3 regions of the Ruegeria sp. BJ6 genome follow, and region 3 is predicted to be linked to each of the others. Evidence: riboswitches for the same ligand, from Rfam matches in the RefSeq annotation. Region 3 holds a riboswitch; each other region holds the start of a gene.
The links. A riboswitch is a leader RNA that binds a small molecule or an ion and turns the genes downstream of it on or off. The one in region 3 is predicted to bind cobalamin.

Region 1 (6,224 bases), on a different contig from region 3:
GCCCGTTCTAATGTCAAAAGACCTCTTATACGCCTTGGCGCGGTTTCATAAGCTAATTAGGTTTGACGTCGGCGGGTTGCCATTTTCCGATCTGTTGCCTATATCGGCTGCGAGAGGTTGGCGCGGGCGAGCGCCTCGCCAACCTGGTCAGGTCCGGAAGGAAGCAGCCACAACGAGTCCCGCTTGGGTCGATGTCCAGCCTCTCACCTTTTCCCGCTACAATCGTGATCCCAGGAACGGCTCTAGTCTGACCGTTTGCGCCTGTAACAGTGGCCGATTGTTCACGCCATCAGCTTTGGCCAGACAGCTGCATTCCGGCGGGCGAATGCCCCCAGATGCCCGACGTCTTCAAGCCCGAAGTCAACAGGATTCAATTCGTGCCTTTGCGCTGCGGGGCCATAGACATCGGCCAGACGCCAGACACATTTCGGCGGAATCACCTGATCGTCGGTAAATGCAAACATCTCCACCTGAGCGTCCGAACGGCCCCAATCCGCTGCTGGCAGGCCCTGCCCCGCTTCGGGCAAATAGCTTTGCCGCGAGGTGCACCATTTCCGCCACTGCCAATAGACCAGCGGCGGCAAATCCGCGCCAAACCCGATCATCCGCCCGGGAAGATACCCCATCAAGCGAACCAGCAAGGGCGCGTGACCAAACCAGAACAGCCGCGCCAGCCCCTGATAGGGCCAGGGGTGATCACTGTGATGCACCAGACCCGAGCAGACGCAGATCATCCGGTCGATCTCTTCAATACCGGGTTGCACCGGCCCAAGCATCCCGCCAACGGAATGCCCTATGACCCACAGTTTCGCGTCCGGGAACCTGCGCCGCATCTCGTTTCGTGCAGCGGGCATATCGATCAGGGCCCAGTCTGCCATGGTCACCGTGGACGCCTTTAGTGGGCCTGTCTGCGAATGGCCGAAATCACGATAGTCATAGGTCAGGCAGGCCATTTCCTTTTCCGCTGCCAGCCATCGGGCAAAATGCTTGTAATAGTCTCTGGGTACACCCGTCGCGCCGTTTAGAACGACCACCACTGAAGGTTCAGATGCCGGTGCATACAGGCGGGCTGACAGCTCCGCGCCGCCCGATGGAAACCTGAAATCTTCGACTGCTACCGAGTTCTGGCTGTCCAACATCTCACACTCCGACGATCACTGGACCAATCGGTCCATTCAGTTCGTTCTGGACCAATCGGTCTAATCTCGTCAATATACAATTCAAATGACCGAACGTCCGCTTCCGACCAAAGATCGCCTGATCCGCACCGCTGCCGAGCTGTTCCAGCGTTCGGGTTATCACGGCGTTGGTTTGTCCGAATTGCTTATGGCTGCGAATGCGCCCAAGGGTTCGCTTTATCATCACTTTCCGAACGGAAAGTCCGATCTGGCGCTTGCTGCCGCGACATGGGCGTCGGATGGCATGCTGCGCCTGATCGCAGCCTCGTTTGAGCCCGCCGGGAACTTTCGAGAAGGTGTTGAGATCCTGTGCCACAAGATCGCGAAACTTTTCGATAAGTCAGGGCATTGGGACACCTGCCCCATCTCGGCAACGCTGTTCGAAGGGCCTGAGAACACCGAATTTCGCGAGCACGCCTATCATCTGTACGAAGGCTGGATGACCGAAGTGAAAGACCACGCAAGGCGTCTGAACGCACCAGACCCCGACCTTCAGGCAGATGCCCTGTTCATCCTGCTGCAGGGCGGATGGCAACTGGCGCGCGCCCGGCAGAATTCGGACGTACTGCGCGGACTTCCAAAGATGATGCGGTTCGACGAATTCCGTTGACCCGGGCGCTTCCGTGCGGGTAGCACTTGCGTGATGGTTTCCGTGCCGAATCTTCGGACGGGATGAAAAGGGAACACGGTGCGGTTCAATTGAACCAATGCCGCGACTGCCCCCGCAACTGTAGGCGGAGAGCAATGCCGAAATGCCACTGGCCAAATGGCCGGGAAGGTCGGCAAAGCAATGACCCGCAAGTCAGGAGACCTGCCATCGAAACTGTAACTCGAATTCGGGCGGGGTGTCCGTAATGGGTTTGACGCACAGCGCCGTCTTTCCCCTGATCAACGCCCCATCCGTCGCGCGGAGGGCGCATTATGATTTTGAAAACCGAGACACACGTGCTTTCAGCCACGGTCTGCCAACGTACCGGCGAACCCTGCCCGGCGCTGTTGCACATGGCAAACACTCTTACCAGGGCCGTCACACAGGCTCGCCGGGCGACTTCGGACGGCTTCGAGATCGAGGGTAACACTGAACTTGCACATTGCCCTGGCGGCTGTACGGCGCGGTTTCACGCATATGGGAGCCGGATTCGCGTGTACTGCGATGTGGATGAAGCAACTGAAACCGCTCAGCTGGACCGCTATGCGGATGTCCTGTTGAACCCGGCCTCAACGTCCCTGCCGTCCGGTTGGATCACCAATCCACCTTGCGCGATTCTTGAGGCGACGCCTCGAACAACAAACGCCGCCACCTGCGGTCCGACACACGCTTCGGCTTAGGTCACCGCAAGTAACTGTCAGTGCTGCGCGTGCGCCTGCGCGGGCTTTGTAGCCCAGTCCAACTGCCCTTCGGTCTCGACCGCGCAAGGGCGCACGGCGCGCAGGCGGCTCAGCGCCTTTGCCGGTGTTTCGCCGCACTCTACCATCAATCGCAGGGCAACCATGCCCGAGCGGCCGCACCCGCCTTTGCAATGCACCAGCACGCGCCCGCCACCCGACAACGCCTGCCGGGCAGAGGCGCTGACGTCACGCCACCGCGCGCGAATTTCAGCAGGCGGCGCCCCAAAATCCTCGACCGGGAGATGCACCCAGCGGCTGGCGCGGCTTTGAATGTCAGTGCCAAAATGCCGCGCGCCCTCCTGAATCATCTCAACTTCGGTGGTCATCGAGATCACAAGACCCGGCTGCCAGTCGGCAATCGTGTTCAGATCTTCGGAATATCTTCCGCCACGCCCCGGCAGCGGGGAAATGGCCAGCGTTCCGCCGCCGACCTGCAAGGCGTATATCACCAGTTCAGACATTTAACTCCCCCCAAACAGGCCCTGCCAGTCATGGCCGTCCGGTTACCCACAGCTGTAATTTACCCCGCATCGGGCATTATCCAAATTAATTTCGCAACGACCCGCTGTGGACGCGGGCGGCAGGGGGCTCTACGCTGCGGCTTCAGTACGAATCCGCCAGAGCAGACATGACCGACACCGCATCCACGGCCTATCAGGTCCTTGCCCGAAAATACCGCCCCGAAACCTTTGCCGATCTTGTCGGTCAGGACGCGATGGTGCGGACACTGAAAAACGCCTTCGAAGCCGACCGGATTGCGCAGGCTTTTATCATGACCGGTATTCGGGGCACCGGCAAAACCACCACCGCACGGATCATCGCCAAGGGGATGAACTGCATCGGCCCGGATGGTGAAGGCGGTCCTACGACAGAACCCTGTGGCAAATGTGAACACTGCACCGCCATCATGGAAGGCCGCCATGTCGATGTCATGGAGATGGACGCGGCCAGCCGCACCGGCGTCAACGATATTCGCGAGATCATCGACTCCGTCCGCTACCGCGCCGCCAGCGCGCGCTATAAAATCTACATCATCGACGAAGTGCACATGCTGTCGACCAGCGCCTTCAACGCGCTGCTCAAGACCCTTGAGGAACCACCCGAGCACGTAAAGTTCATCTTCGCCACCACCGAGATTCGCAAGGTTCCGGTGACGGTGCTGTCCCGCTGCCAGCGCTTTGATCTGCGCAGGATCGAGCCTGAGGACATGCTTGGCCTGCTGCGCAGGATCGCCAGCGCCGAAAGCGCGGAAATCGCCGAAGACGCGCTGGCCCTGATCACCCGCGCCGCGGAAGGTTCCGCCCGTGACGCGACATCGCTGCTGGATCAGGCGATTTCTCATGGGGCGGGGGAAACCTCGGCCGATCAGGTGCGCGCGATGCTGGGGCTGGCGGACAGAGGGCGCGTACTGGACCTGACAGACATGATCCTGCGCGGCGACGCGGCAGGGGCACTGACCGAACTGGGCGCGCAATATGCCGAAGGGGCCGACCCGCTGGCGGTGCTGCGCGATCTGGCCGAAATCACCCATTGGATATCAGTGGTCAAAATCACGCCGGACGCCGCCGAAGACCCGACCGTTTCACCGGACGAGCGTGCCCGCGGCCAGCAGATGGCGCAGGCCTTGCCGATGCGCGTACTGACCCGGATGTGGCAAATGCTGTTGAAGGCGCTGGAAGAGGTGGCAGCCGCACCTAACGCCATGATGGCGGCGGAAATGGCAGTTATCCGTCTGACGCATGTGGCCGATCTGCCCAGCCCTGAGGAACTGATCCGGCGTCTTCAGGACACGCCCCCTCCGCCTTCGGGCGGCCCGGGCGGCGGCGTCCCGGTAAACGGCAACAGTGCTGCCGTCACAAATGCGGGTGTCGTTGCCGCACCTGCCCATGTGTCGCCACCGCGCGGAAACGGTGGTGCGCCAACTGCTGCGCTGGCGCAGGAACTGCAGGCAGCCCTTGCCCGTTATCCGACCTTTGAGCATGTGGTCGAACTGATCCGCTCGAACCGCGATGTAAAACTGTTGGTGGAGGTTGAAAGCGGTGTGCGACTGGTATCATACCAACCGGGCCGGATCGAATTCACGCCAACCGAACAGGCCCCGACGGATCTGGCGCAACGGTTGGGTTCATCCCTGCAGCGCTGGACGGGGAACAGATGGGCGGTGTCCGTCGCCTCGAACGGCGACGCACCGACGATTGCCGAATTGCGCGACGCCGCAGAACTCGCCCTGAAGGCCGAAGCCGGAGAACATCCGATGGTTCAGGCTGTGTTGGCACAGTTCCCCAAGGCACGCATCACCAAAATCCAGACGGTTGAGCAACTGGCCGCCAAGGTCGAGACCGAAGCCCTGCCCGAGGTCGAAGATGAGTGGGATCCCTTCGAAGAAGACTGACGCGTCTTGCACACATCTGCAGCGATGTCGCAAACCGGCTTGAAACCCGGGCCTGCGCCTCTCACTCTGACCAAAACCCTGCGAGTTTGAGTGACATGAGAACAACCCCGCTGCATCAAAGGTTTGGACTGACTATCCACGACGTGGATTTGCGCGAAGTGACGGAAAGTCACCTCTATCCCGAGATCCGCGCAGCGTTCGAGGCGCATTCCCTACTACTGTTCCCCGGCCAGTCGATCTCCGATTCGGATCACACGCGCCTTGGCGCATTGTTTGGCCCACTGGAAAATCGCGAAGCCATGGCCGCGGGACGGGATCTGGAGTTTCAGGTCTCGGAACTGTCCAACCAGACCGACAAAGGAATGCGGGCCCGGGACGATCTGCGGCTTCTGGATCTGCAGGCCAACATGTTGTGGCACACCGACAGCACATTTCTGCCGATCCCTGCATTGATCAACATCCTGACGGCGCATGTCGTACCGCCAAGCGGCGGCGAAACCGAAATCGCCTCTACGCGTGCGGCATGGGCGGATATGCCGGACCATCTGAAAGATGCCTTGCGCGATGCCATAATCTGGCACAGGCTTTCACATTCCCGGTCGAAGATCTCGGCCGACCTTGCCGCTTTGCCGCGCATGACCCGCTGGCCCGACAGACCATGGCGCGCGATCTGGAAAAATCCGGTAACCAAGGATGAGGCGCTGTTTATCGCCTCGCACGCCTTTGCCATAGAAGGCATGGGTCATTCCGAAAGCCAGCAAACCCTTGAAGAGGCCATCGAATTCTGCACGCGCCCTGAATATGTTTATTCTCATGAGTGGAAGGTCGGCGACGTTCTGATCTGGGATGAACGCGCAACCCTGCATCGGGGTCGCCCATGGGATTATGATCATCCCCGCGTATTGCGCTCGATCTGCTGCTCGGTGACCGAAGCGGATGGTCTGAATTCCGTGCGCGTCATCTGAGCCACCCTGCCCCTTGTGCCGCGCACGCACCCCCCGTATCTAGGCGTCAAACCGGCATACAGGAGAAAACCAATGCTCAAAGGACTCGGCGGATTGGGCGATATGGCCAAGATGATGAAATCCGCACAGGAACTGCAGACCAAGATGACCGAGATGCAGGAAGAGCTGAACAACATCGTGGTCACAGGCGAATCCGGCGCGGGCCTCGTCAAGGCAACCGCATCTGCCAAAGGCGATCTGAAGGGCCTCGATATTGATCCGTCGATCTTCAATGGCGACGACAAGGAAGTGGTCGAGGAC
Region 2 (6,224 bases), on a different contig from region 3:
TGGTGAAACGTTCCGACGCGGCGACCGCTGCTATCATAGACATAGCTCACGCCACCTCCCGCACCAGCACCCAAGAGGAGGAGAACAGCCCACCACCAGTCTCCAAGCCACATCAAGGTGCCCAGAAGGTAGGCAAAAAGGAACGTGGCCAAAAGAAATCCCAAAAAGGTAAGGGCAAAAATGATGAGGCCCAGTCTGAAGACCCTGCCACTCTCGAAAGCACTGTATTTGTCCTTCGTGGCGAAGGCGACGCCGATGTTAAGGATAAGGAGTGAGATGGATGCAACGAACAGTCCCAGTCCCCAGCCGCTCATTGGCAATCCATACGACCAGCCCCTGAATAAACTGCCGAGGAACCCGCCGAAATCGGCAGCCGTCGGAATATGGAGTACATAGGGGGACGACCAAGCGCCATCCCCATAGTAGGCCGCAGATACCCAACCGGAAATAGCGGGGTTGCTGAACAGTATGGTGAAGGCTGCAAATGTACCGATCATGCCCAAACGGGCGTCACTGTTCTTAGTCAGGTTACTGATAAAGCTCAGGTTCCAGCCCACGGTAACAACCATGAGTATGAAACCTGCAGCCATGAGGAACAGATTAAATAGCAGAATCAACAGGGTTTCCACGGGGTGTCTCTTTCAGGGGATTTTTGGGGCGATAGGCGCTGGGGCGGGCGTATCCGCCGATGGTCAGGACTCCCAGGCACACAGCGTGGCAAAGTCATTCTGCCAACAGGCTCCATCACGGTACAATCTGCCCAGCGTGCTATTTGCACTGCTTTCGTGGTCGCTCCAGGCCGCTGTGCCGATTTCATCGCCTTCGAGATAAAAGTATACAAAGGCGGTTCGGTCATCGATATCCGCCGCAAAGAAATCCCCACCACCCATTGGGTCGAACACACATGGCCCCTGCATCTCGATCACGCCATCGATTTCGAGATAGCAGATCTCGGCATTTGCGACCGCGGCAGACAAAAGAAGAGCGGTTGCGGAAGCAATATAGTTTTTCAAAGTTGGGGTCCTTTCGAAAGCTCGATACGAGACCCCATCTGAACACAAATCGTGGTGAAATTTTGGCGACCACAAGGGTTATCCACCAATGCGGTTTTTCTCCAGTTTTTAGATCCGCTTAGGGGCTCAAACGTCCAACAGATTCTCGTGCGGACAACGAAATCCCATCAGGCTTTTTTTATTACAGGTATCCAAATTCGTATGACCCAACGGGTTCACAATACACGAGCAAGTTGGTGATCACCTGGACGTTCTGAACAACAGCAGGAACACAAAAACGGATCCGATGGATGTTGTGACGATCCCGACGGGCAGTTCCTGCGGTGCAAGCAAAAGACGGCTGAGTATGTCTGATCCGGTCAGCAAAGCCGCCCCGACGATCGCCGCAGTTGGCAAGAGCTGCCGGTGCAATGGTCCCGCGATTCCGCGGGCGATGTGGGGGACCATCAGGCCAACAAATCCGATCACGCCTGCCACCGAAACGAATACAGCTGTTGCAAGGGCGGCGGTGAAAAACATGCTGAACCGCAACCTCGGCAACGGTACACCCAGCGTCGCGGCGGTCAGGTCTCCGGTCAGCAGCGCATCCAGCCAACGGCTGCGATAAAGTGAATAGGACAGGATCAGAAGCAACCCGGCGCAGACCAGCGGGAATGTCTCCCACCGGGCTAGACCTAGCCCGCCCAGCATCCAGAAAATGACCGAATGCGCGGCACGGTTGTCGCCTGAAAAAATCAGATAGTTCGTAATGGCGGAGAACAGGAAGGAAACCGCAAGACCGGCAAGGATCAGCTTTTCCGGTGCGTTTGTGCGCAGCCCGTGAACCAGTGCCAGCACAATGCCCGACGCCACAAGCCCCCCGCAAAAGGCCGCCAGTGGCAGAGTCCAGAACCCCAGAATATCTCCGGTGACTGTTATGACGAACACGGCCCCTGCAGCTGCACCGGAGGACAGGCCGAAAAGGAACGGATCAGCCAGATCGTTGCGCGTTGTAGTTTGCAGGACGACACCAACAATGCCCAGCCCCGCACCTATCACGGCGGCAAACAATGCGCGCGGCAAGCGCAGGTCAAATACGATCCGGTGAAGCGGCGACATTTCCCCATCACTTAGCCCCGTTCCAAGCATAACGGCAGTGATTGTGTCGGAGACCGGAATGGACGTGGTGCCGTAAATGGTTGAAATCAGCAAGAGGGCGGCCAGAACGACCGCCCCCAGCACAAGTGTAAGACCGGATCGGCCCATATCAGTTGAGACCCGGATGCATGGCCTGTGCCATTTTCGAGATCGCTTTGATGTTCGCGGGTCCGGGGGTCAGCTCTTCGTACCGCAGGCCAATCCAGCGCTCGTTCTTCACGGCGTCGGTCTGGGACATCACCGGATGTTCTTGAAGAAACTTGAACGTGTCCGCAGCCCCGTTTCCAGTTTGATAATCCAGCAGCACCAGAAATTCCGGATTTGCAGCGGCCACCGCCTCCCACGAGGTACGGCCCCAGCTGGTGTCCATGTCATGCGTGACATTCTCACCACCAGAGGCGGCGATCATCGCGTCAGGGATGGCGAATTTGCCCGCGGTAAAGGGCGCATCCGCCGGACCGTCCAGCAAGAAGACGCGCGGTTTGGGCAGGTCTGCGGTCTGAGCTTCAAGCGCGTTCAGCTCTTCCTTCCAGCCTGTGACCAACGCCTCAGCCTCGTCCTCGACATGCATGACTTTGCCCAGCCGCAGAACGTCGTCGAACAGCAGGCCCATGCTGGCCTCCGGGCGGTCCTTGTCCAGATGCACGCAACTTTCTGTCAGGATCATGGTCTTGATACCAAAGGGCTCCAGCGTGTCCGGCGTGACGTCGCCGCCCGGCTTCATGCCGTAATACCAGCCAGCGAAGAACAGGTCAGGTTCGACCGCAACAAGATTTTCGACCGTCGGGTATTTCGGCGCCAGTTCCGGGATGTCTCCGCGCAACTTGTCGAATTCCGGGCTGGTCTTGTACCAGCCGGTGATGCCGGTCAGACCGACGATCTTCTCCTGCAGACCCAGCGCAAAGGCCATGTCGGTCATGTTCATGTCATGTACGACCAGCCGTTCGGGCTGAGTTTCGAACACCAGCGGCTCGCCACAGTTGTCGACGCTGACCTCCTGCGCGGACGCGGCGCCTGCCATGGCTGTGACCAGCGCCACGGACCAGATGTGTTTCATTCGGGAATGCTCCTTGGTTTAGGTTGAGACTGTTGTTCTTCGGATATCCAGCGCTGGGATGATGCGGCCTTCGTGGTGAAAGCACAGGTAATCGACGCCAAACGTGTCGCGGACCCGTTCCGGGGTCAGTACATCGGCCACGGGGCCAAATCCCGTAAGCCGCGTGGATTTCATCAGCGCCACATGGGTGGCAAATTCGGGGATCATCACCAGATCGTGGACGATCATCACCACCGTGATGCCCAGTTCGGCGACCAGCGACAGCATCCTCCCCTTGGCATCCGGGTCCAGATGGTTGGTGGGTTCGTCCAGAAAAAGAAGTGATGGGTTCTGCGCCAAAGCCCGGGCTATATGGGCGCGTTGCCGCTCGCCCCCGGACAGCATTGCCATTCGTTTGTCTGCCAATGCATTCAGGCCGGTCAGGTTCAGTACCCTGTCCAGTTCTTCAGCGTGTTCTGCAGCCGAACGGTCGGCCCAGATCGGAATCTGACCCATCGCGACGTAATCCCGTAACAAAAGCCTGCCATCGGGAAGCTCTTGCTGACTGACAACGGCGATCATCCGGGCCCGGTCTTTGGCGGGCATCTGTTTCAGGCAGCGCCCCTTGACCAGAACGTCGCCCAGCACGATCTCAGCCGTCCCGCACAGCAGGTTCAAAAGCGTTGTTTTTCCAGCCCCATTCGGACCGGCAATTGCCAGTATCGCGCCCTCGTCCAACTCAAACGAGGCGTCCTGCAGCAGGACATCACCGTTGAGCGCATAGTATTCGAGGTCCCGCGCAACCAGAAAGGTCGAGGTCGTCATGATGGCTCCTCCAATTGGATCCCAGGCAAACGTGAAAGGGTTTTTGTAAAAAGTGGACCAGGCCGGTCGGAGGCATTGGTCCAGCCATCTGGGCTGTCGTGGTATTGCTGCGCAAATTTGGCCAGCGCTTCGATGTCTTCCTCGCTTTCAATGTCACCGAACAGATACTGAGCTTTACCGACGGCCTGAAATCCGACAGTTGTTGGCTGCGCGCAACCGGCCATACAGGCAACTGTGCGGATAGCGAATCCCGTGGGCAGCTTACCGGTCAGCGTATTGCGCATGGCCCCAACAGACAGTGCGCCGCGACAGGTCGAGCAGATCAGAAGGAAATGGTCAGGTGTTTCCGGCATTGTCCGCTCCGCTTAAAGCCAAGCGCGGACAGAAGGTGCCGATCATGTAAACACGTGTCAGACGTGCCATCAAAGCCTCCTTCCAGGACGCCCCGCCCCGGGTTGGTTAAACATGCGATGGCAGGTCTCCTGACTTGCGGATCGTCGCTTGGCCATCCTTCCCGGCCCTATTGGCCAGTGGTTGTTTGGCGTCGCTCACCGCTTACAGTTGCGGGGGCAGTTACGGACTTGGCACCGACAGGCGGACCGCACCGTATTCCCTTTTCATCCCCTGGGCGTACCATGGGGAACCATCTGTACCCTGATTGTCTTAGACCGGATGCCTTGTCAATCGGGACCTGAGTCAAAACCTATCAATTGCATCTTTTGCGTTCGGCGTCGTCAAACCGGTTCCATGAAAGCCATCGATCGAGCGGTGCCAAAAGCCGCATGTTTAACAACAACAGGCCGTGATGAATGAGACATGAGTTCTCCTTCACGTTCGGGACATGAGTTTGAAAACGGTGGATTGCCGGTCACGGGCAAGCGTTCTGGCTTCGGCTTCGCTTAGGGACCGAAGTGTTTCCTCCGCCGTGAGACCGCGGGCCCGCGACTTTGACCAAATGCGTCGCGCGGATGTGGGGGACCATGGCAAGGCTGCTTCGGACAACCAACGCCTCAACGGCGCCGGCAAGCCGTCAAATGCAGCCATTGGATCATCGGAACGCCGCTTGCGTCGTAGACTGCATTGCCCGAGATTCCGGCTCATGCTTCGTCGTCCGGGTCGAACACGGGGTCCAGCACCAAGACAAGCCGGGTCTGACCTGTACCCTCAATCGGCGGCGAGCGATGCAACAGCCCTGACGATGGCTGTTCGGGCCACAGCGTCCCCCGCAAGAGAATTGGAGCACCGGTTTCAACCGTGAACACATGTGCTGGATCCGTTCCATCCTGCGAAATGCCGTACTGTGTTCCGGTACCGCGATAAGTGCAAACCAACCGCGCGGTAATCGCATCGATATGAAATCTACGACAGGCGTTAGTGGTCACAACATCCAATCGCAGTCGCAGGAACCTTGCATTCATCAGATGCGAGAACATGTCAGCGAGGGAAACGATATCATCCTGAAGCCACTCTCTTTCCGGAGTGTCAGGCAATCCAGACGCGTCACAGAGATTCGCCAGTGCAGACCTGACCTCATGCGGAGTTAAAATGATCCGACCGCGTGGCAGAACCTCTGGATCAAGCTCGTTCAGCCAGCTTTGGACGTCAGCAGGTGCTTGCCTCCGCCAGATCGCAGCAGCGCATCCGGGTTGAAGAAACGTGGCGAATGACGATAGGTTTTCCGCGACCGCGACGCCAATGGCCGCGTCTTTTTCCAGCGTTTTGGCAAAGTTCATGCGGCATCCTCCACCCGCCGCCAGATTGGAAACGGGTCCGGATAGTCGGGCAATGTGTCGGGCCCCATGGCTGCAGCTGCAGGAACAAGACAGGCATCCAATCGCGCCTTCAAAGCCGGCCAGTCAATGCCCGCTCCGATGAAGACGATTTCCTGACGACGATCACCCCAGGGTTCTTGCCAGTGGGCCTGCATGTAGGCTTTCGCACTGTCGTGTGTAGGGCGCCGCTCCTCCGGTACCGACGCCCACCAGGTGCCCAGCGGTTTTACACTGGACAGCGCCCCGGCCAGCGAAAACTCAGCTACCCAGTCGGGTCGTGTCGAGATCCAAAAGTGCCCTTTGGCCCGGATCACCCCCGGCGAATCACCATTGAGGACTTTCAAAATGCGCTCGGGAACAAACGGAAGCCGTGCCCGGTATACATATGAGGTGACGCCATATTCCTCGGTCTCTGGCACATGATCGGCAAAACCGTACAGC
Region 3 (6,224 bases):
CCCGCCGCCAGCGCCATCTGGGCCAGCGCGGCCTGCGCTGCGACCTCGCCGCCCGTGTCACACAGATGCGCCAGCCGCCGCAGGGTTGAGACGGGCAGGGTGGAATACTCGTCCAGCCGTGTATCCTCGCGTCCGTCCGCGGGCAACACGGCCAGAGCAATGCCCTTGGCCTGCGCCAGTGCCAGCACCTGCTGCACCCCATAGGACCAGTAGGGTACACCACCGATCAGGCGGATCAGGATACCTTTCGCACCTTCCAGCGTCTGTTCGACATATGTATCGACCGACAGTGGATGCTTAAGTGCCGTCAGGTTGGCCAGCCGCATCGTCGGCATCCGCCCCTCGGGCCCGCCACCGCGATGCCAGCCTGCCGCGAAAGCGCCAAGGTCGCTGTCCGAAAAGGACAGCACCACCAGATCCGCCGGGCTCTGGCCCAGATCGGTCGGGGTCTCGGTTTCTTCTAACCCGTGGCTTTCGCGGAAGACGACGTGCATGTGCGGTTACTCGGCGGCCTCGGCAACACCCACGAGGATATCGCGGATTTGGGCCTCTTTGATGTCGTCATGCTCGGCGATGACCACCAGACGCGAGCGACGCTCTTCACCGGGTTCCCACGGGCGGTCATACTGGTGACGCACGCGCGCGCCAACGGCCTGCACCAGCAGGCGCATCGGTTTACCCTGAACCGCAGCATAACCTTTGACGCGCAAGATGTTCAGCTCGTTGGCCAGACGTTCAATATTGGCGACCAGTTCCGCCGGGTCGGTCTGTTCAGGCAGCTCAACGATGATGCTTTCGAAATCGTCATGTTCATGGTCGTGATGACCGTCGTGATGCGACGGACGGGCGTCCATGTCATCCTCGGCGGCGGCCTCAAGTCCCAATACGACGCGCACGTCAACGGCTCCTTCGGCCACCTCGACGACGGGCAGAGGGCGCGGGGCTTCGGCGGCGATGATCTCTTTCGCTTTGGCCACACCCTCGGGACCGGCCAGATCGGGTTTGGTCAGCAGGATAATGTCGGCACACGAAATCTGATCTTCGAACACTTCGGACAGCGGCGTTTCGTGGTCAATTGAGTCATCGGCCAAGCGCTGGGCATCCACAGCCTCGACATTCGGCGCGAAGCGACCGGCAGCCACGGCTTCGGCGTCGGCCAGAGCAATCACGCCGTCCACGGTGATTTTCGAGCGGATATCCGGCCAGTCGAACGCCTTCAGCAGCGGCTTGGGCAGCGCGAGGCCGGAGGTCTCGATCAGGATGTGGTCAGGGCGCGGCTCCAGCGCCATCAATGCCTCGATGGTCGGGATGAAATCATCAGCCACGGTGCAGCAGATGCAGCCGTTGGCCAGTTCCATGATGTTCTCCGCCGGGCAATCGGGGATGGCGCAGGATTTCAGGATGTCGCCATCGACGCCGACATCGCCGAATTCATTGACCACAACGGCCAGACGCTTGCCCTGCGGGTTCTGCATCAGGTGGCGCACCAGCGTGGTCTTGCCCGAGCCCAGAAAGCCGGTGATCACAGTGACGGGGAGTTTTTCGAGGTTGCTCATTTCAGGGCTCCAATCGGGGGAATGCGGGCCGCACAGTTTTTGCGGAAGTGTTCAGGACGTTCGCGCCATTTCACCAGACCGTCTTCGGTCTCAAGGTATTTGGTGGCGCCTTCGACGATGGTTTCGACGTGGTCGGTTTCGTTCAGGTTTTCGTAGACAAAGGTCCAGCGGGACGGGCCGCCGCGCAGCACGATCGAACAGCCCTGATCGCAGTTCGACAGACATTCCACAGCTTTCAGGTTTACTCCGTCCGGCAACTCGGCCTGTTCCAGCGCCTTGTGCAGCAAGGTGCCGGGGCGCTGCGCGTCGTCCTCGATAGGCAGCCCACGACGGCACGTGGTGCAGACCAGCAGCTCGACTGGCGCGGTCTCGGTCATGTCTCTCATCCCCCCAAATCCTCTTCGCGGGGGACGGGGTTTCATGCGGGCCACGTATCGCGACATGGACCCGGCACCGGAACACCCCGCCCGGTTACATCTACGGCTGCTGGCAGGTCTCCCGGCTTGCGGATGTCAGAGGCCCGGTTTGTCTGGATCCTCTGGCAGATGTCCCGCCTTCCCGGCCTTGCGGGCCAGTGGCTTTGGGCACCCTCTCCGGTCACGGTCGCGGGGGCGGCTGCGTTTGACGGAAAACCGCTGACGCATTCCCTTTTCATCCATTCAAAAATGGACACCAACGCATGCGACATGCGGCACGGGCAGGGGGCTTGTCAAGCGTACTGGCGCCCTTGTGACACGCCGCATCCGAAAAGCGACTTGAGGCAGTCAGTCAGCGTCATGGGTTGCCAAACGCTCCTGCAACCAAGCCTCAAACAGCCGCGCAGGAGTGGACGGCTGCGATCCCGTTGTCGCGCGGATCAGGTAATGCGACTGGGCAAATGGAATCGGCGGCCCCACCAACTGCAGCGGTGCGCCCTGCGCGATGGCGTTGCGGGCAAACCGGGTTAGAACGGTGGCATACCCAGCGCCTGCCATCACCAGTTGCAGCGCGGCCACCGTCGTGTCCACAGAATGACGGGCCGAATTTTCGGCAACGGAGAGGCCATTGGCTTCGAAATATCTAGCCCAATTGTCTTCATATCCCAGAATATGAACCAGAGGTCCGTTTCGCAGGTCTTTGAGCCCGGGGAGCGGGTCGCCAGCACGACAGACAGGCACAATGGTTTCAGAGCAGAGCTTTTCGGCGATCACACCGGGCCAGTCGCCATATCCCAACCGAATTTCTACATCCACGTCCCCCGGAGCAACGCTGTCATTCCAGATATGGGACACAAGGCGCACGGGAATATCAGGGAATTGGCGACAGAACTCAGGCAACTCGGCTGCAATCCAATAGGTGGCGGTTGAAATGGCCGCCCTGATGGTCAGGCTTTGCCGGGTCGCCGGTCCAAACAGACTGTTGGTACTCAGAGCGATGTCGGACAGAGCTCGCCGGACAGTCAGCGCATAGGACTGTCCCAGTTCGGTCAGGTCCAGTCGGCGAGCATTGCGAGTGAACAGTTTTTCCCCAAGTTCAGCCTCAAGTGACCTTATGTGCAGCGAAACCGCTGTTTGTGTCAGGCCCAGTTCCTGCGCGGCGACAGTAAAGTTCAGATGGCGCGCAGCGGATTCGAAACTGCGCAACCATGCTGGGTTTGGGAGGCGGTCCATTTATCACCAAAATTTTTTTATGATTGTGACCGTTATTATTCGTTTCTGTTGCCCTTATCCAGCATTGATAATCCGCGTGTGAATCGCGAATGCGCAAATGGCCAATCTGGGAGGAATAGGCATGAAAGTTGGCTTCATAGGTTTGGGAAACGTGGGCGGCAAGCTTTCGGGTTCGCTGTTGCGCAATGGGGTTGACCTCACCGTTCATGATCTGAACAGGGATCTGGTCGACGAATTTGTTGCTCGTGGCGCGAAAGCGGCGGACAATCCAGCGCAGTTGATGCGCGACTGTGACGCGGTCATAACCTGTCTGCCGTCGCCTTCGGCTTCGGACGCAGTCATGCAGCAGATGTTGCCCGAGGTGAAAGAAGGCAAGATCTGGATGGAGATGTCCACCACGGACGAGGCCGAAGCGAAACGCCTAGGCGCCATGGTTATCGAGCGCGGCGGTGCGGCAGTGGATTGCCCGGTCTCGGGGGGGTGCCATCGGGCGGCGACCGGCAATATCTCGATATTCGCAGGCTGTGATCGCGCGACGTTCGAACAAATTTTGCCATTTCTGACCACGATGGGCCGCCGTATCCTGCATACCGGCGATCTGGGCTCTGCTTCCGTCCTTAAGGTTTTGACCAACTATCTGGCGACCGCCAACCTGATCACCTGCGCCGAGGCGCTGGTCACTGCAAAAGCGGCCGGCATGGACCTGAACACAACCTATGAAGCCATCAAAATTTCGTCTGGCACCTCGTTTGTGCATGAAACCGAAAGCCAGGTGATCCTGAACGGCTCGCGCGATATCTCATTCACCATGGATCTGGTTAAAAAGGATATCGGTCTGTTTCAGGAAGTAGCGGACCGGGCCGGTGTTCCGCTGGAGATGAACCCGGTGATGATCAAGATTTTCGAAGACGGCATCGCCCGGTACGGTGATCGCGAACTATCTCCGAACATCATCCGCCGTCTCGAGGATGCAACGGGTATCGACGTCCGCGCCCCCGGATTTCCAACCGAAATGCTGGATGATGAACCGGAAGAGGCGGGATACGAAGTGATCCCGCAAGGCAAGGAGTTGAAAGCGGCAGAGTAATCCGCAAGTAAGTTCAGGTGCGGGCAGCCTGTGGAACAGACTGCCCGTAGAATTGTTCTTGCTGGTTCACGTCTTATGTTAGTGTTCTGTACAACAGGACGCTGCCAAAGCGTGGAGGATGCCATGGCCTGCTCTCGAACTATAATTGCACTGGTAGTTGTGTGCATTTTGGCCGGGTGCGAAACCGGGACGGGGCCGATCGGATCATCCGACGTTTCGCGCGCTGACTACGAGCGTCACAAGGCCAATCGCCAATCCTATATGTATCAGGGCTTGTAATAAACAGTCCGCAGCGGCTTTACCTGAGCAGCTAGTGGTGAGCAGCTTATCCCAACATCAGCTTTGAACGGAACGTGCATTCAGTGGCCGATGGGCCGCTTTCTGTGTTCGCTCCGCCGACCTATTTATTCGGCGGCAGATTGTGTTGGTTACCTGTCCTCGGTCTTGAACCGCCCAGAGCCGCCATCGGATGAAACAACCAGCGGCAGGTCAGTCGGACTTGCTGCTTCCTCGACGGGCCTGTTCTCCTTAGGGCGCATGTGCTTGGGCGGAAACACGAACACATTGCGCCAGCCGCTTTTGAACAAAGCGTAGGCGTTCTTGAACGGGCGAAAGTACAAGGCTCGGGGGCTGTTCCAAGTGCCGTCTTCTCCATTCCCCAGACCATAATCCAGCGTTTCCCGAGTTTTTGGCGAGTACAATGTACCAGCCGCCCAATCCCAGAACGCAAAAATGAATCCCATGTTCTTGTCCCAATGGCGGATGGCCTTGGAGTGGTGGACCTGATGTTGTGCCGGGCTGACAACAACGTGCTGCAGCCAATTCGGATACCGAAGCCAGACATGGCTGTGCCGCAGGTTGAACGCGGCAACGAAGAAGACGAACATCACAATGTTCAACTGAAACAAAGTGAATTCTCGGGCGCCGCTTCCAAAAATTTGATCCAGCAAGCCAAACGTTACACCCACTGCAAATGCGCCCATCATCGAGGAAACCGCTTCTTCGAACGGATGCATACGCGCAGCCGTCAACGGCGTCATGACCTCGGCCGAGTGGTGAACCTTGTGAAATTCCCACAAAACAGGAACTTTGTGGAAAATATAGTGGCCAAACCACAGCGCGCCATCAAAAGCCAGAGTGACCGCGACGGTGTAAATCAAGGTAACACCCCACGAAGGTTGTTCGGGGCCCGCAGGAGCCGACCCGAATAAGGATTCAACGATGTGAAACCAAAATTGTGACTGAATCAGGATCGACGCATAGATCGCTGCAATGATCGATTTATTCAAAAAAAACATGAAATAGTCGGCTTTGGCAGAGTCGTGGGTGACGACATCCCATGGCACCAGCCAATTGAGTAATCCTTTAACTCCCGATTGCCCGCGTGCAGACCGTTCGCGCCAATAGATGAAGATGGCAAAGGCCAGTGCCGTAGCCAGATAGAAAATCGACAGTCGTTGAGTTGGGTCGAACAGCAGTTCCACAGGATGGCGGATCGCCGCCAGAATACTTTCACCAGTCATTGCCTCGAAATCCTGCCCGAGTATTTTGATTTTGCACTTGCTTACCAAAACGACGTGGCATTTTTGGGGCGGTATTGCGATTGGCATTTGGTCTCTCGCAAGGACGCGATTATCCTGAGCGTGCGACTACGCTTTGCAATTGCCAGATCAATCGACCCTGTTGATTTCTTACGTTTCTTCCGACTTTGAAATTGCCGGCACAATTCAAGCAAGATCGTCAATGCGCGTGCCGATCACGGGCTCGGCCAACTGGCAAATCACAAGGATTAGCTGCTTTTCTTTGCCGCGGCTGTGATCGAATGCAGCTTGCTGATGAAGCTACGAGTAACGGCTTTTCGCTACGTTCTATTGGGGCGGGCTTTGTGACCCAGCCATCTTTGCGTTTTGGCAAATGGAACTATTGAAAAAG

Region 1: it holds a riboswitch for cobalamin, as region 3 does, so the genes downstream of both, ACR0D6_RS21580 (hypothetical protein) here and ACR0D6_RS05580 (DUF1636 family protein) in region 3, are expected to answer to the same signal.
Region 2: it holds a riboswitch for cobalamin, as region 3 does, so the genes downstream of both, ACR0D6_RS17415 (DUF1636 family protein) here and ACR0D6_RS05580 (DUF1636 family protein) in region 3, are expected to answer to the same signal.

Annotation. Positions count from the first base shown of each region.
Region 1 is NZ_JBQFSG010000016.1:7,205-13,428, reverse strand. Features, by position in the region: RNA gene ffs (signal recognition particle sRNA small type) at 111-209, shown strand; gene ACR0D6_RS21590 (alpha/beta hydrolase family protein) at 282-1,139, opposite strand; gene ACR0D6_RS21585 (TetR/AcrR family transcriptional regulator) at 1,225-1,788, shown strand; cobalamin riboswitch at 1,806-2,011, shown strand; gene ACR0D6_RS21580 (hypothetical protein) at 2,100-2,507, shown strand; gene ACR0D6_RS21575 (protein-tyrosine phosphatase family protein) at 2,525-3,028, opposite strand; gene ACR0D6_RS21570 (DNA polymerase III subunit gamma/tau) at 3,196-4,959, shown strand; gene ACR0D6_RS21565 (TauD/TfdA dioxygenase family protein) at 5,055-5,924, shown strand; gene ACR0D6_RS21560 (YbaB/EbfC family nucleoid-associated protein) at 5,997-6,224, shown strand, end outside.
Region 2 is NZ_JBQFSG010000009.1:128,052-134,275, forward strand. Features, by position in the region: gene ACR0D6_RS17390 (hypothetical protein) at 1-629, opposite strand, end outside; gene ACR0D6_RS17395 (hypothetical protein) at 693-977, opposite strand; gene ACR0D6_RS17400 (FecCD family ABC transporter permease) at 1,254-2,258, opposite strand; gene ACR0D6_RS17405 (ABC transporter substrate-binding protein) at 2,260-3,207, opposite strand; gene ACR0D6_RS17410 (ABC transporter ATP-binding protein) at 3,226-4,011, opposite strand; gene ACR0D6_RS17415 (DUF1636 family protein) at 4,008-4,295, opposite strand; cobalamin riboswitch at 4,467-4,674, opposite strand; gene ACR0D6_RS17420 (DUF6525 family protein) at 4,840-5,112, opposite strand; gene ACR0D6_RS17425 (DUF1826 domain-containing protein) at 5,109-5,744, opposite strand; gene ACR0D6_RS17430 (GTP-binding protein) at 5,741-6,224, opposite strand, start outside.
Region 3 is NZ_JBQFSG010000002.1:68,825-75,048, forward strand. Features, by position in the region: gene cobN (cobaltochelatase subunit CobN) at 1-494, opposite strand, end outside; gene cobW (cobalamin biosynthesis protein CobW) at 501-1,556, opposite strand; gene ACR0D6_RS05580 (DUF1636 family protein) at 1,553-1,933, opposite strand; cobalamin riboswitch at 2,028-2,248, opposite strand; gene ACR0D6_RS05585 (LysR substrate-binding domain-containing protein) at 2,321-3,205, opposite strand; gene ACR0D6_RS05590 (NAD(P)-dependent oxidoreductase) at 3,327-4,292, shown strand; gene ACR0D6_RS05595 (sterol desaturase family protein) at 4,721-5,815, opposite strand; gene ACR0D6_RS05600 (heparin lyase I family protein) at 6,213-6,224, opposite strand, start outside.